DNA from 3 places in the Paenibacillus wenxiniae genome. Region 2 is predicted to be linked to each of the others. Evidence: riboswitches for the same ligand, from Rfam matches in the RefSeq annotation. Region 2 holds a riboswitch; each other region holds the start of a gene.
What was found. A riboswitch is a leader RNA that binds a small molecule or an ion and turns the genes downstream of it on or off. The one in region 2 is predicted to bind cyclic di-AMP.
Positions count from the first base shown of each region.

Region 1: linked by a shared signal. The riboswitch ahead of AAHF22_RS22420 (resuscitation-promoting factor) and the one ahead of AAHF22_RS07770 (MDR/zinc-dependent alcohol dehydrogenase-like family protein) in region 2 are both predicted to bind cyclic di-AMP.
Region 3: linked by a shared signal. The riboswitch ahead of kdpF (K(+)-transporting ATPase subunit F) and the one ahead of AAHF22_RS07770 (MDR/zinc-dependent alcohol dehydrogenase-like family protein) in region 2 are both predicted to bind cyclic di-AMP.

Region 1 is NZ_JBCGUH010000022.1:42,168-46,533, reverse strand. Features, by position in the region: gene AAHF22_RS22430 (HD domain-containing protein) at 1-741, shown strand, start outside; gene AAHF22_RS22425 (TatD family hydrolase) at 813-1,580, shown strand; cyclic di-AMP (ydaO/yuaA leader) riboswitch at 1,776-2,010, shown strand; gene AAHF22_RS22420 (resuscitation-promoting factor) at 2,328-3,443, shown strand; gene rnmV (ribonuclease M5) at 3,651-4,208, shown strand; gene rsmA (16S rRNA (adenine(1518)-N(6)/adenine(1519)-N(6))-dimethyltransferase RsmA) at 4,201-4,366, shown strand, end outside.
Region 2 is NZ_JBCGUH010000003.1:411,504-415,869, reverse strand. Features, by position in the region: gene AAHF22_RS07780 (universal stress protein) at 1-7, opposite strand, end outside; gene AAHF22_RS07775 (hypothetical protein) at 145-636, opposite strand; cyclic di-AMP (ydaO/yuaA leader) riboswitch at 1,035-1,213, shown strand; gene AAHF22_RS07770 (MDR/zinc-dependent alcohol dehydrogenase-like family protein) at 1,337-1,750, shown strand; gene AAHF22_RS07765 (oxidoreductase) at 2,118-2,789, shown strand; gene AAHF22_RS07760 (hypothetical protein) at 2,998-3,660, shown strand; gene AAHF22_RS07755 (GNAT family N-acetyltransferase) at 3,686-4,291, shown strand.
Region 3 is NZ_JBCGUH010000002.1:198,324-202,689, reverse strand. Features, by position in the region: gene kdpB (potassium-transporting ATPase subunit KdpB) at 1-531, opposite strand, end outside; gene kdpA (potassium-transporting ATPase subunit KdpA) at 601-2,265, opposite strand; gene kdpF (K(+)-transporting ATPase subunit F) at 2,290-2,370, opposite strand; cyclic di-AMP (ydaO/yuaA leader) riboswitch at 2,689-2,876, opposite strand; cyclic di-AMP (ydaO/yuaA leader) riboswitch at 3,200-3,399, opposite strand; gene AAHF22_RS04050 (SMI1/KNR4 family protein) at 4,030-4,366, opposite strand, start outside.

The DNA of each region.
Region 1 (4,366 bases), on a different contig from region 2:
GATCGCATCATTCGTGTGCTACGCCCGCATAATGGACGTGTCGTCGTCAAAGAATCCGGTATGCACGCGATTGAAGACTATTTGATGTCACGCTATCAGATGTACTGGCAGGTGTATTTCCATCCGGTGACACGCAGCTCGGATATCGTATTGCGTCATATTTTTCAGCGGGCAAAAGAACTGTTCAATAGCGGCTACAATTTCACATTTTTACCACATCCTTTGCCTGCCTTGTTCCGAAATGAATTAAATGTAAAAGAATATTTGCTGCTGGACGAAGCGCTGGTGCAAACGACATTTATGCAGTGGACGCTTGAAAAGGACGAAATTCTCGCTGATGTGTGTACACGCTTTATGGAGCGGCGGTTATATAAATATGTAGAAACCGAATTAATTGACCTGGATATGATCGATCAGATTCGTCATGAATTTGAAGCGGCAGGATTGCATCCACAGTATGATCTGGAAATCGATTTCCCGACCGATTTGCCGTATGATGTTTTCCGTCCGGGTGATCCGAAAAAAGAAAAACAGATTTTGCTGCTGGATCGTCAAAACAAAGTACAGGAAATATCGGAGGTATCCGATATCGTGCGATCGATCAGCGGTATCCATCGTGGCCGGTATCATCTGTATTTTCCACAAGAGAAGCTGGAAAGGGTAAAACACAAGCTGTCACCGCATGTAGCGGACATTTTCGAAGACAAGCTGGGACCTGCTCAAATGGAGTTTGAAATATAAAAAATGTATGAAGCCAATAAAAAAGTTAAATAAGTATTATGCAAAAAAGCGTGTAAAGGAGAATGTACCTTATGTTATTTGATACACATACACATTTGGATTCCAAAGATTTTGATGAGGATCGCAAAGAAGTGATCGAGCGTGCCTACAATAATGGGGTCACTCGAATGGTGAATATCGGATTTGACCGTGAGACGATTCCGACGACGATGCAATTAGTAGAGGAATATGATTTTATTTATGCGGCAGTCGGCTGGCATCCAGTGGAAGCGATCACGATGCAGCCAGGTGATCTGGAATGGATTGCATCTTTATGCAGTCATGAAAAAGTAGTCGCGATCGGTGAAATTGGATTGGATTATCACTGGGATAAATCGCCAAAAGATATTCAACATCGCGTATTGCGGGAACAAATCGGATTGGCACGCGAGCTAAAGATGCCGATTGTCATTCATAATCGGGAAGCGCATGAAGATATTGTTCGGATTTTGCGGGAGGAAAAGGCAAGCGAAGTGGGCGGCATTATGCATGCGTTTTCTGGCAGCTGGGAAACGGCGCAAATGTGCCTCGATATGGGCTTCCATATTTCGTTTGGCGGACCGATCACCTTCAAAAATGCGAAGCAGCCAAAAGAGGTGCTAAAGCAAGTTCCAATGGATCGTTTATTGTTGGAAACAGACTCCCCTTATTTGACTCCACATCCTAATCGTGGGAAAAGAAATGAGTCTGGATATGTGCGTTTGGTCGCAGAGACAGCCGCCGAGCTTAAAGGGGTAAGTCTGGAAGAAATTAGTGAAATTACTACAAAAAATGCGTTGGCATTATTTGGCATTCGGTGAAATCGAGAGCAAAACCACTAAAAAACCGAGCTATTCCGATATATGAATGAATTTTAACGAAAAAATGCAGAAATGTTACAAGTTTTTAACTACTTTTTAAGAAAAACGGAGTTGCCTCTCGCTTTACAGTGAGGTTGTGTTCGGGATATCATTTCATCAGTGATTTAATCTTCGTGTTCATACACGAGATTCCATGATTCGGTCTCGCTGAGTTTCCTACATAGGAGAACGGGGGAACCAACAGCTGTCTTCATTCACTTTAAACCAGCAATACCGGAAGACAGATTGTGTGATTCCTAATACAGGGTCTTTGGGGTGAATTGAGGCTACTTGCGCCATGAGCGAAGGACGTCTCACAGGGTACCAGCTACACGCAGTAGTGCTTATCCGAACCCGACAGCTAACCTCGTAAGCGATGCAGAGGCAACCTCTCATTTTCTAAGTTTCCATTGGACGTACAATGTCGGGAAGCCACGGAAGAGTTGCTCTTGCACTTTTCCCTAGGCTTTTTTGTTTTGTGCAAAAGGAAGTAAGTGAAAAAGAGAAGACCCGGTTTTCACTATCGGGGATCGGTATGCCGCTAGGACTGACCATGGCGCAGGCATCTTTCAACTAGAACGAAGTACCGCAATGCGCTGGTATTTCATCGTGATCATTTTAACGCCTGTGGAAATTCTGATATAGTCGCGTCTATTATACAGTTTCTTTATAGCAAGACGGCGAGACTATGTAAGGAGGACGGAAGAAGTGGGAATTGCTCCTTTCAAAGAAACCCATGGTTCACGCTCATCCAGCATGTCTTACGCGCTGCGTTGGAAGCAAAAAAATCTACGCTCTGTACTGCTCACTTCGCTGGCAGTTGTTGTGGTTATTGCCATGGCACTCTGGCTCATGTACATGCAGGCAAGCAAAAATATTTATGTCGTTATTGATGGCAAAGCTCAAATGGTCGAGACCCATAAGCTACAGCTATCCGATTTGCTGGCTGAACAAAATATTCAAGTAGCACCCCAGGATAAAGTATCAATGTCTATGAACGGAGCAATCCAGGATGGCGACAAGGTATACATTAACCATGCGGTTGCTGTAAATCTTCGCGCTGACGGAGAAATCAAACAGGTGTACACAACAGCCAAAACGGTTGGTAGTGCACTGGATCAGCTTAACATCAAACTCGGTTCCAGAGATAAACTGGACCCCCCTGTCGAAGCAGCCGTGAAGCCGGATATGGACATTCGGGTAACGAGAACCACTTCGATTACAAGCAAACAGGTCGTGGAACTCCCTTACCAAACGATCAAAAAGAACGACGGCGATTTGCTAAAAGGCAAAACCAAAGTTATTCAAGAAGGTCAAAATGGTAAAGTAGTCCAGTATATCGAAAAAGTGTTTGAAGACGGCGAATTCGTCTCCAAGCAAATGGTCAAGAAAAAGACCACCGCTGAAGTGAAAGACAAAATCGTAGCGATTGGTACGAAAAAAGAGGAACCGAAAGCTGTAGTAGTGAGCGAATCGGTTAGCTCGGACTCGTCCAGTTCCGATTCCGACAAAAACTTCTCTTATGCCAAAGTATTAAATAATGTGATGCTGACCGCCTACTCCTCTCAGGAACCAGGGCTGGGTACACGTACTGCATCTGGCACGCGAGTGACAGAAGGACGCACGATTGCTGTAGATCCTAGCGTCATCCCAATGGGATGGTGGGTATACATCGAAGGCATCGGCTACCGCCGTGCGGAAGATACCGGCAGCGCCATTAACGGCAATAAGATTGACGTATATATTGATAGCCTGAGCCAGGCAAGAGCATTCGGACGCAAGACCGGTTATACGGTCTATGTGATCGGTCCGGTAAAGCCGTAAGATCACGGTACAAATCGGTTGCCTGTGCTGGCAGGACTGTTATAGGATATAAGCATTATTAACCACGAGCGTATATGAACCAACCGGAGAAGGGGATGATTCCCCTTCTTTTTGTTTGTTGTTTTGTTATACTAAGGACAATATGAATACGATCGAGGGGAAAAGGGATCTGTATGCCCCCGATCCAGAAGGGAAGCGTACCATCCATTGATTAAAGAAGTCATTGTTGTAGAGGGACGGGATGATACGGTAGCGATCAAGCGTGCAGTGGAAGCCGATACGATCGAAACCGGTGGCTCGGCGATCGGGCCGCACGTTATTCGTCGTGTACGTTTGGCACAGGAGCGCAGAGGCGTTATTATTTTGACCGATCCGGATCATGCCGGAGAGCGGATACGTAAAATCGTCTCGCAAAAGGTTCCGGGCTGTAAGCATGCCTTTATACCGGAAAGCGAAGCGACGCTAAAAGGCGATATCGGTGTGGAAAATGCCTCGCCTGAATCGATTCGAGCTGCTCTGGCGCGTGTGCATACCGAAATGCCAGAAGCAGAAACACTGATCGACTGGGATGATCTGATCACGACCGGACTCGTTATTCATAAACAGGCTGCGGCACGCCGGATGAAAATGGGCAATCTGCTCGGGATCGGTTATGGCAACGGCAAGCAGTTTTATAAACGGCTGCGTATATTTGGGATCACCCGTGAAGAATTCGCGGCAGCACTTTCACAACTTGAAGCGGAGGAACAGCAATCCAATGAATGACAGACACGATATCGCTACGCCGGGACGGACGAAGGAGATTATTAATAAACATGGCTTTTCGTTTAAAAAGAGTCTGGGACAGAACTTTTTGATCGATAGTAATATTTTGAATAAAATTGTCGATGCAGCCGATTTGAATGAACAACGGGGTGCATTAG
Region 2 (4,366 bases):
CGCTCATTGCAATAACAACGCTCCTTTAATCCGTAATACAGGCTTCCAACATGCGATAATGTGCAGATAGCCGATGCTGCTGGATTCATGATCATCCATTTGCTTGCTGCCAGGTGCCCTTTATAGACACTTAACCAGCATCGCTCAAAAAGAATAATAAGACTGGCAATAATAACTAAGAAATTCCCGTTCCATGGGTAAATGTGTCCATGCTTTCATATAAGTTGACGGCTCGGTCGGCACATGTGTAGGTGAGATGCTTTGCAATAGTGCCTTTTGCCATGCGGCTACCGCTTCAGCAGCCAGATGGGTACGTGTGAAGCCCCATTGCTGCTCATATTGACGAATGAATGTCATTGCTTCTGCTGCGTCCAGCCGTTTCAGGTGCCGGAATGCTTGTCCCCACTTTACCAGATCGAGATGTGCCGATCCATCGGAAAACTCAAACTCTGCCCAGCCCGTAGCCCCGTTGCCAGATAGGCGCAGCAAGCCGCAATGTAGAGGACGGTAGGATGCGGGTAAGGCGAGCTTGGCCTGATCGTACAGAAACAGTTCCATCCGATGAATACGTGCCTCATCCATAAACGATTCCGGGCAGGCAACAGACTGAATCAGTGGAGCAACAGCAGATAACATACGTACATACACTCCTTTGAATGTGAGGTTTAGTTGAGAGCCATCATAGGGCATTTTGCACAGAACGTAAATATCCGGTAAAGATGGTGCGCTGTCCTATGAGCTTGCCGCGATGCATGTAATCGGATTCATTCCATCCATTCGTGCCGTTATAGCCATAATGCTCGGTTTTGCTCTTGTTTAGATAAAAAGCTAGTATTTCTGCATAATATGGCGTAAGCAAGCGAAAATGGAAGAAAAATATGCTCTTTAGTGCTCGTATTAGTCAAATTGACAGCAAATGCGAAACGGCTCGTCTTTACTTTGCTATGACAGGAGAGTATGATTCGTCTCAAGTTCATAAATTACGGTGTACGACATCTATATTGGCGCCGTAACCAGCTTAATGTCCGAGCCACAGCGTAAATGTACTGTAGCCGGGGAGCGGGGGAACCAGCGAACAGTGAGTACGATAAGTACAGACTGTTCAGGGGTGAATCGGGTTTGCAGCAGTTTCAAAAGAACGGCTGCCATCCGTAGGGAGACTCTTACTTCCGAATCCGTCAGCTAACCTCGTAAGCTGAATATAAGAGAGGCGACAATGATCATGACATCCGGTAAGCACAGCTCTGTCTGTGTGCGGATTGCCTGAGAAGCTGGCGAGGAAACCTCTTGTGCAGCTTCTTTTTTGTTTGCCTTCACACAATTGGAGGAGAAAGAGATGGAGTTGGAGCAGGAATCGGAGTTGCCTAAGGAGTATGTACTGGTATCTCCAGCGACGCGTGCAGGAGAGCAGTTTATGCAGCTGCTTAAAGTGAAAGGCATTGCCTTTGCCGCGATCGTAAATAGTTATGCAGAAAAAGTAAAACTAGAACGAATGGGTGTAACTCATGTGCTGCTACTTGATACACAGCGTCAGGAGGAATGGACGATTCCGCAGCTCGCTGTCGGCAAAGTGTATCTGTTTGAACGCAGCCTGCCGCTCTGCTGCCGGTATATTCAAATGTGCCGGACATGGACGAGCGAACCGATCTATGTGATTACCGAAAGCAGCAATTCGCGCATGATCTACAGAGGACTCGGTGCCAATCATATTGTGCATACAAATGGCGGCAGTGTCGCCTTTTTGCTCTGAGCAACACCACAGTTTGATACCCGACACCCGAATGACGTAGCATTTGCGCATTCGGGTATACAAGTTTAGAGGATACGTCAGGTACGAATAAAGTATAAAAGTGCGAATAAATGATATGCGGATAAACGATAAAAATATGGCTATACGATAAATGAACAAAGCGATCTATGGATAGGGTACGGATATGGATAGATAAAGTGACTATAGATGAGCTACATCGAGTAGAAGCCTTATAGCTTCAAATAAAGTAATCCAGCTAAAGTAATCCAGCGAATTGGTAGGATGGAGCGATAATATCGCGTACACTCCATCCACTACACCGTCTAATGATAGCGATAAGTAGAAGCGGAAGGAGGGAATACATAAGATGACAGAACGCATAGCATTGGTCGCAGGCGCCACCGGTCTGGTCGGACGCTCACTCGTCGACATCCTCGTCCATGAGCAGACATATGACCGCATCCGAATACTCGTCCGTCAAACCGTAGCGCACTGGCAACCCTATCCGCAAGTCGAACAGATTGTCACCGACTACGATCATCTGGAGCAGCAGGCAGGGACATGGCACGCAACCGATGTGTATTGCTGCCTCGGCACCACGATCAAAAAAGCAGGGAGCCAGGAACGCATGTACCAGATCGATGTGACCTATCCGCTCCGTCTGGCTGAACTTGCCCGTCAGCAAGGAGCCGAGCATTTCCTACTCATTAGCGCGATGGGTGCCGATGCCAACTCACGCATCTTCTATTCGCGGATCAAAGGCGAATTGGAGCAACAACTGTCCCGTCTTGGCTATCCATCCCTGTCCATCGTCCAGCCCTCCTTGCTACTAGGAGACCGCGAAGAATTCCGCCCTGGCGAACGCACCGCCGCTGTCGCTGCTCGCGTCTTATCCCCGTTACTGCGGGGGAGTCTGTCAAAGTATAAACCAATCCAAGCGACCACTGTCGCTCAAGCGATGTACCGTCTTGCCTTAAAGCGCAAAGCAGGTGTAAAGGTTTATTCTTCTCACGAATTACAGCAACTCGGCTCAAAATGAGGGAGATATCGTTGACTGGATTGAAATGGTTGAAGTGGATGATGAAACTAACACATAAAGTCTGCACCAGGACAACACACTAACTAACCCACTGTACGCCAACAATCCTAGCCGCTACAATGGTAACATGGAACCGGATGCCCATCTTAAGCGGCATACCGGATAATTAACATGTGCAGCGATGTCTGCAATGAAACGGAGAATAAATATGTCACAGATGGACGCGAAGCAGGCTGCTTCATTAATTGAGAAATGGATCGCCTTTTACGATATGGATAACCCGGAAGCTTGGGATCGCGATGATTACAAGTTTGTCCAGCAGTCTTGCCGCACGATGCGCGCGGCGATACAGATGTTGCGAGGCAAAAGTGTACCAGATCAACGCAAGCTTGCCGATGGACTGGAGGAGTTTATCGAGGATTCGTTTATGGATGATCCGCATGAATGGGAGCCGGAAAACCGTACCTTTGTCAAACAGGCGATGGAGGCGCTCCAATACACGGCGGCTCAATTACGCAAATCTTTCTCCACTGGAACAAAGCCAGCTACAGGTGCACCACAGCAACGTGGTAACAAAGGGCAGCATAGCAAGTCGGCGGCAGGCAGCACCAACGCGAGCAAAAGCGCAACGATCAAAGCCATAACGACCAAAGGCGGCACAAGCAAACCGTCAAACGCCAAAACTGTCAGTAACCAGAGCACAGGCAACAAAACGGCTCGGAATCAAAATAGTACAAATCCAAACCGTCCGAACAAAACGAGCAACAATAACACTAACAAGACATCCGCAGCCAAAAGCAATCCTACTCGATCCACTTCAAGCAACCGAAATGATCGCGACGGTGGACGCGGCAAAAATGGAGGACGTTAAGTTCTCGGCTAAACAGGAGGCTGATATGAATATCAATCCGAATATCGAGCCAGCAGTGATAGAACACGAACAACATGTACAGATTGAGCTTTGTCCGGCTGAGGACAAACATATTATTTGCAATCTGTATCCTTTTTATTTATATGATCTGTCCGAAATCTGGGAGCGTCTGCCGAATCGGTATGGTGTATTCGAGGAAGAAGATAGCTGTGCTACGCTTGCGCAACAAAGCGAAGTGTTCCAAATTTGGTGGCGTCATCCAGGCACCTTATTTCCTTTTCTCATTCGTGTGAATGGCATTCCAGCTGGCTTTGCGCTCGTATCGACACCGCCGTATGTGCCAGCAGGCGAGCAGGTGGACTATTTTCTACATGAATTTTTCCTAATGCGACCGTTTCGCGGCAAAGGTATTGCACAGCAGGCGGCAAAGCATGTGTTTGATCACTTCGCCGGGCGCTGGGCGCTGCATACTAACCCAACGGGACGTAATACGCACACTCGCCGCTTCTGGCGCCAGCTGCTGGCGGATTACACCAGCTACAAATACGATGAAGAACCATTTGAATCGGATGAGCAGGAGCAGTTTCTAACGTTCCGTTTTGTCAGCCAGGCGACCCCACCATCTAGTTAAAGATGGATACGAGGTGTAGCTAAGTTGAAATTCACAGAGGGATGGGATACATTAAGCTAGAAATCGTAAGCGATT
Region 3 (4,366 bases), on a different contig from region 2:
GACCATCGTACCGCCGGTGACCGAGCTAAAGTCACCGCCTGCTTCTTTAATTACCGGAGCGGATTCACCCGTAATCGCTGATTCATCCACTGACGCAAGCCCTTTGATCACTTCACCATCACCAGGAATCATCTCTCCCTGGCGAACGACGACCAGATCTCCTTTACGTAAAGAAGTCGATGGCACGTCTACGATGCGATCGCCTTCCAGCTTACGTGCGGTAATTTCCTTTTTCGTCTTTTTGAGTGAATCTGCCTGTGCTTTACCGCGTCCTTCCGCGAGTGCTTCGGCAAAGTTAGCAAATAAGATCGTCAGCAGCAAAATAACCGCTACGGCAATGTTAAAGCTTGCCGATACCGAATCACCAAATGCCCCCGGTACAAACACGAGTAGTAAGCTAATTAACAGACCTATCTCGACTACGAACATGACCGGATTTTTCATCATTAAAACCGGGTTTAATTTTACAAAGGATTGCTGTAATGCTTTCGTTATCAGATCCCGGTTCATCACGGAAGCTTGATTTTTCATTGCTGATTCCTCCACCTGATTATCCTCAAATAATATGCTTCACCATCTGTATATGTGCTTTTTTAACATTTAAAGGGTCAATTGCTCAGCAATCGGGCCGAGTACAAGCGCCGGGAAGAAAGTTAACGCGCCGACAACGACAACCACCACGATAAATACACTGCCAAACAGCGCCTGATCGGTACGCAGCGTACCACTGCTCTCCGGCACAGGTGTTTTCGCCAGCATGGAGCCAGCAACCGCAAGCAATGTGACCATCGAGAAAAAGCGCGCAATCATCATCACAATCCCGGTCGATATGTTCCAAAATATCGTATTATCGCCCAATCCTTCAAACCCTGACCCGTTGTTAGCCGCAGATGATGTGAATTCATACAGCGCTTGCGTCAGACCGTGGAAGCCCGGATTCGAGATCGTATTCGGAAATACCATCAGCGCAATCGTCGTTGGCGCCAGCACAAGTAGCGGCTGAATGAGTAATGTGACCGCGATCAACTTCATCTCTTTCCCCTCTACTTTACGACCGAGGAATTCAGGTGTACGTCCAACCATCAGACCGGATAGGAATACTGAGATCATCGCATACATAAGCACATTCATCATACCGACACCTGAACCGCCAAATACGGTATTAAGCATCATATTACTCAGGGCGATCATACCGCCGAGCGGTGTTAAAGTATCATGCATCGTATTCACGGCGCCGGTCTCTGACGCTGTCGTTACGACTGAATAGAGCGACGATTGTTCAATCCCGAATCGTACTTCTTTCCCTTCCATCGAACCTGCACTTTGTTGTAATCCAAGCTCATTGATCAGAGGGTTCCCTTGATGCTCTGCATAGAGCGACGAACTGAGCATAATCAAGAACATGATTGCCATCGATACAAACAGCACCCGTCCTTGCTTCGGATTACCAACGATACGCCCATACGTGAATGGAAGCGAGATCGGTACGAGCAACATCAGAATCATTTGTAGCATATTGCTAATGGCATCAGGATTCTCAAATGGATGCGCCGAGTTAGCGCCGAAAAATCCACCGCCGTTATTACCCATTTCCTTAATAGCAACAAAGCTGCCGAGCGGTCCCATGCCAATCTGTTGCTGGGTGCCTTCTAATGTAGTGGCTGTTACAGACGTTTGTAACGTCTGCGGAACCCCCTGACTAATGAAGATCAGGGCAGCAACAACGCACAATGGCAGCAAAATACGTGTAATCGCCCGCACCAGATCGACGAAAAAGTTTCCCATTGGCTTTCCGGCAAGACCACGCATAAACGCAATCGCTGCGGCAATCCCTGTTGCCGGTGAGACAAACATCATGAACACAATGGCAGACATTTGCGAGAACAGCGACAATCCGCTTTCACCGCTATAATGCTGTAAGTTCGTATTCGTCAAAAAGCTAATCGCTGTATTAAATGCCAGCTCTGGACTCATCGCTGGAATGCCTGCTGGATTCAGCGGCAACTTATCCTGTAAACGGAAAATGACATATACGATCAATGCCATAACCGTATTGCTGACAAGTAAAGCGACAACATATTGCTTCCATGTCTGATTATTTTGCCGGATACCACCCAGCTTATACATGATCTTTTCCAGTGGACCGAAGAAACGATCCAGCTTTCCCGGTGTATAATCAAATGCACGGGCGATATAAGCACCCATTGGACGCGCCAGCAATAGCGCAATTAATAAAGTTAAGGCAACTCCGATATATGCGAACATACTCACTCACTCTCTCCTGCCTGTTTAAAATTTTTCCGGATAGATCAGGGCATAACACAAGTACACTAGCAAGCCTGCAATTATAAGCCATAATAGCCAGATCATTGTTCTTTCCCTCGCTCTCCGATCACTCTGGATGACCAGATGCCCAGTCCGCCAAGCGCGAATGCAATGAGTAAAATGAGCACAATCATTAAAATATCCAACATGATTTCTTTCCCCTTCAGCATGAACATGCGTAAGATTAAATTTGATGGTAGATAATGTTCAAGTTGCCAATCGAACGATTTTGCGTCAATAAAAGCGAAATTAGGCGCAAAAAAAGAAGCCTCGGTAAAAATCGAACTTTTCACCGGGCTTCTTCCGTGTGTAACCGATCAGACACATCGATATGTGTAGACCAGAATGACGTAAGCCGGATATAAGTTCTTCCTGAATCGCTGACGAGGTTAGCTGTCGGGTTCGGGCTGGAAGATTGCCCGTTCCGGCGATGCCGGAATTCACCCCGTGTCAGACCGCTTGCTCCAAGCTAGTTCTGACGATTGGTTCCCCCGCTTTCCTGTATGCGGTACGTAAGCACGAACCAACAGGAAATTAAGCGTACATGTAAAAGAGCAAAGATTAAATCCATACAGCGAAAATCGCATAAGCAGAGCGAAAACGAATCTATCATCGTATTGCCCGTAATTGTACAGCGTTCAGCAGTTTGAGCGTACATATTCATACTGTCCAGGTGTCACATGACATAACGGCCAAATCGACTTCTACCGTTTCAAAAAGTACATGTATCGTTCCATTCGTATCGTGCGTGCACTGCCATTGCAATACTATATTCCGTCCATTTCGTCTGACTTCAGAAGCTGATGAGCGTTAACAGGGCATAAGAAAACACAGAGCGTGTATACCCTGTGTCATGATGGCACAAGTTCTGCACTCCTCTCCCGACCTGCGCTTACGAGGTTAGCTGTCGGATTCGGGCGGTGAGAGTCGCCCTACCATCAGCGCCGGTCCCATGGTTACCGGTGCTGACGGATTCACCCCATGCAGACGGTCATCGGCTCTCACACCTTTGACATGCTGCGAATTGGTTCCCCCGTTTTCCGGCGATAACCGGAAACTCAGCAATAAGAACAAGAAACTTCTGAAATTCAATTGTTTGATCTGGACAAATACCGATTTGCATCTTCACGCTTCCTGCTGGACGGATCGCCGGAACAGTCTGGCTTAGCACCGCTGTGCTTTCCTGCTGTTATGCGGTTCTACCAGCATAGTAGAAGTCGTTGCAAGCGCAAATCTCTAAATCCTGAAATGTATATTACTCCTGTAATTCCGAAGTGTAAAGCAGATCAAAAAGGCAAAAAAAGCCGTGATTTCCCACAGCTTTCTCTTTTGAAAATGCAGACGAGGGATACCTCCCTCAAGCTCTTTTTTACTCCCTATATCGCTCATCAGCTTAGATTTTACATTACATTTCACCATTTTCATCTAGCTTTTCATCCAGTTTCGCAAATCGATATGTCATTATTCACATTTGCAAAAACGAGGCGATCCGAGTATTTGTCAGCACATCATTATCGATAGTAAATACCTGCTATTGTGCTGCTATGTACGGTCAGCGCTAATATTAATCTAACGATACTCACGATCGAAAAAGACGTTATTGCGTATAGATTATTCATCTGGTTTGTGTGCAATGTGCATTTATTTTATTTGCATTTTCCATCATATAAAACCCGTCCGCTCATACGCCGGACGGGCTATTATTTACATCGTATAACGTCGATCATACTGGATCGAGAAACTCACAGGTTGCTTAAACGCTGCCTGTAGCAACTCTACATCGTTCTCATTTCCTGTAAAAGAAGACAAGGCACTACACTGTGCGATTGCTTCAGGATTCGCGATCATATTATCGCCTGCTAGCTTAAGCTTTTGCAAAGCAGGTAAGGAAGAGAGTCCCGAAATATCGTTCACTTCAACATTAGCCAGCGTCAAGCTTTTTAGATAAGTAAAATGACTTATATAGCGCATATCGCTCCAGCGAACCCCTGTAACGGTCAGCGATACGAGTGACAGGTTAGCAAGTGCTGCCCACTGTTGT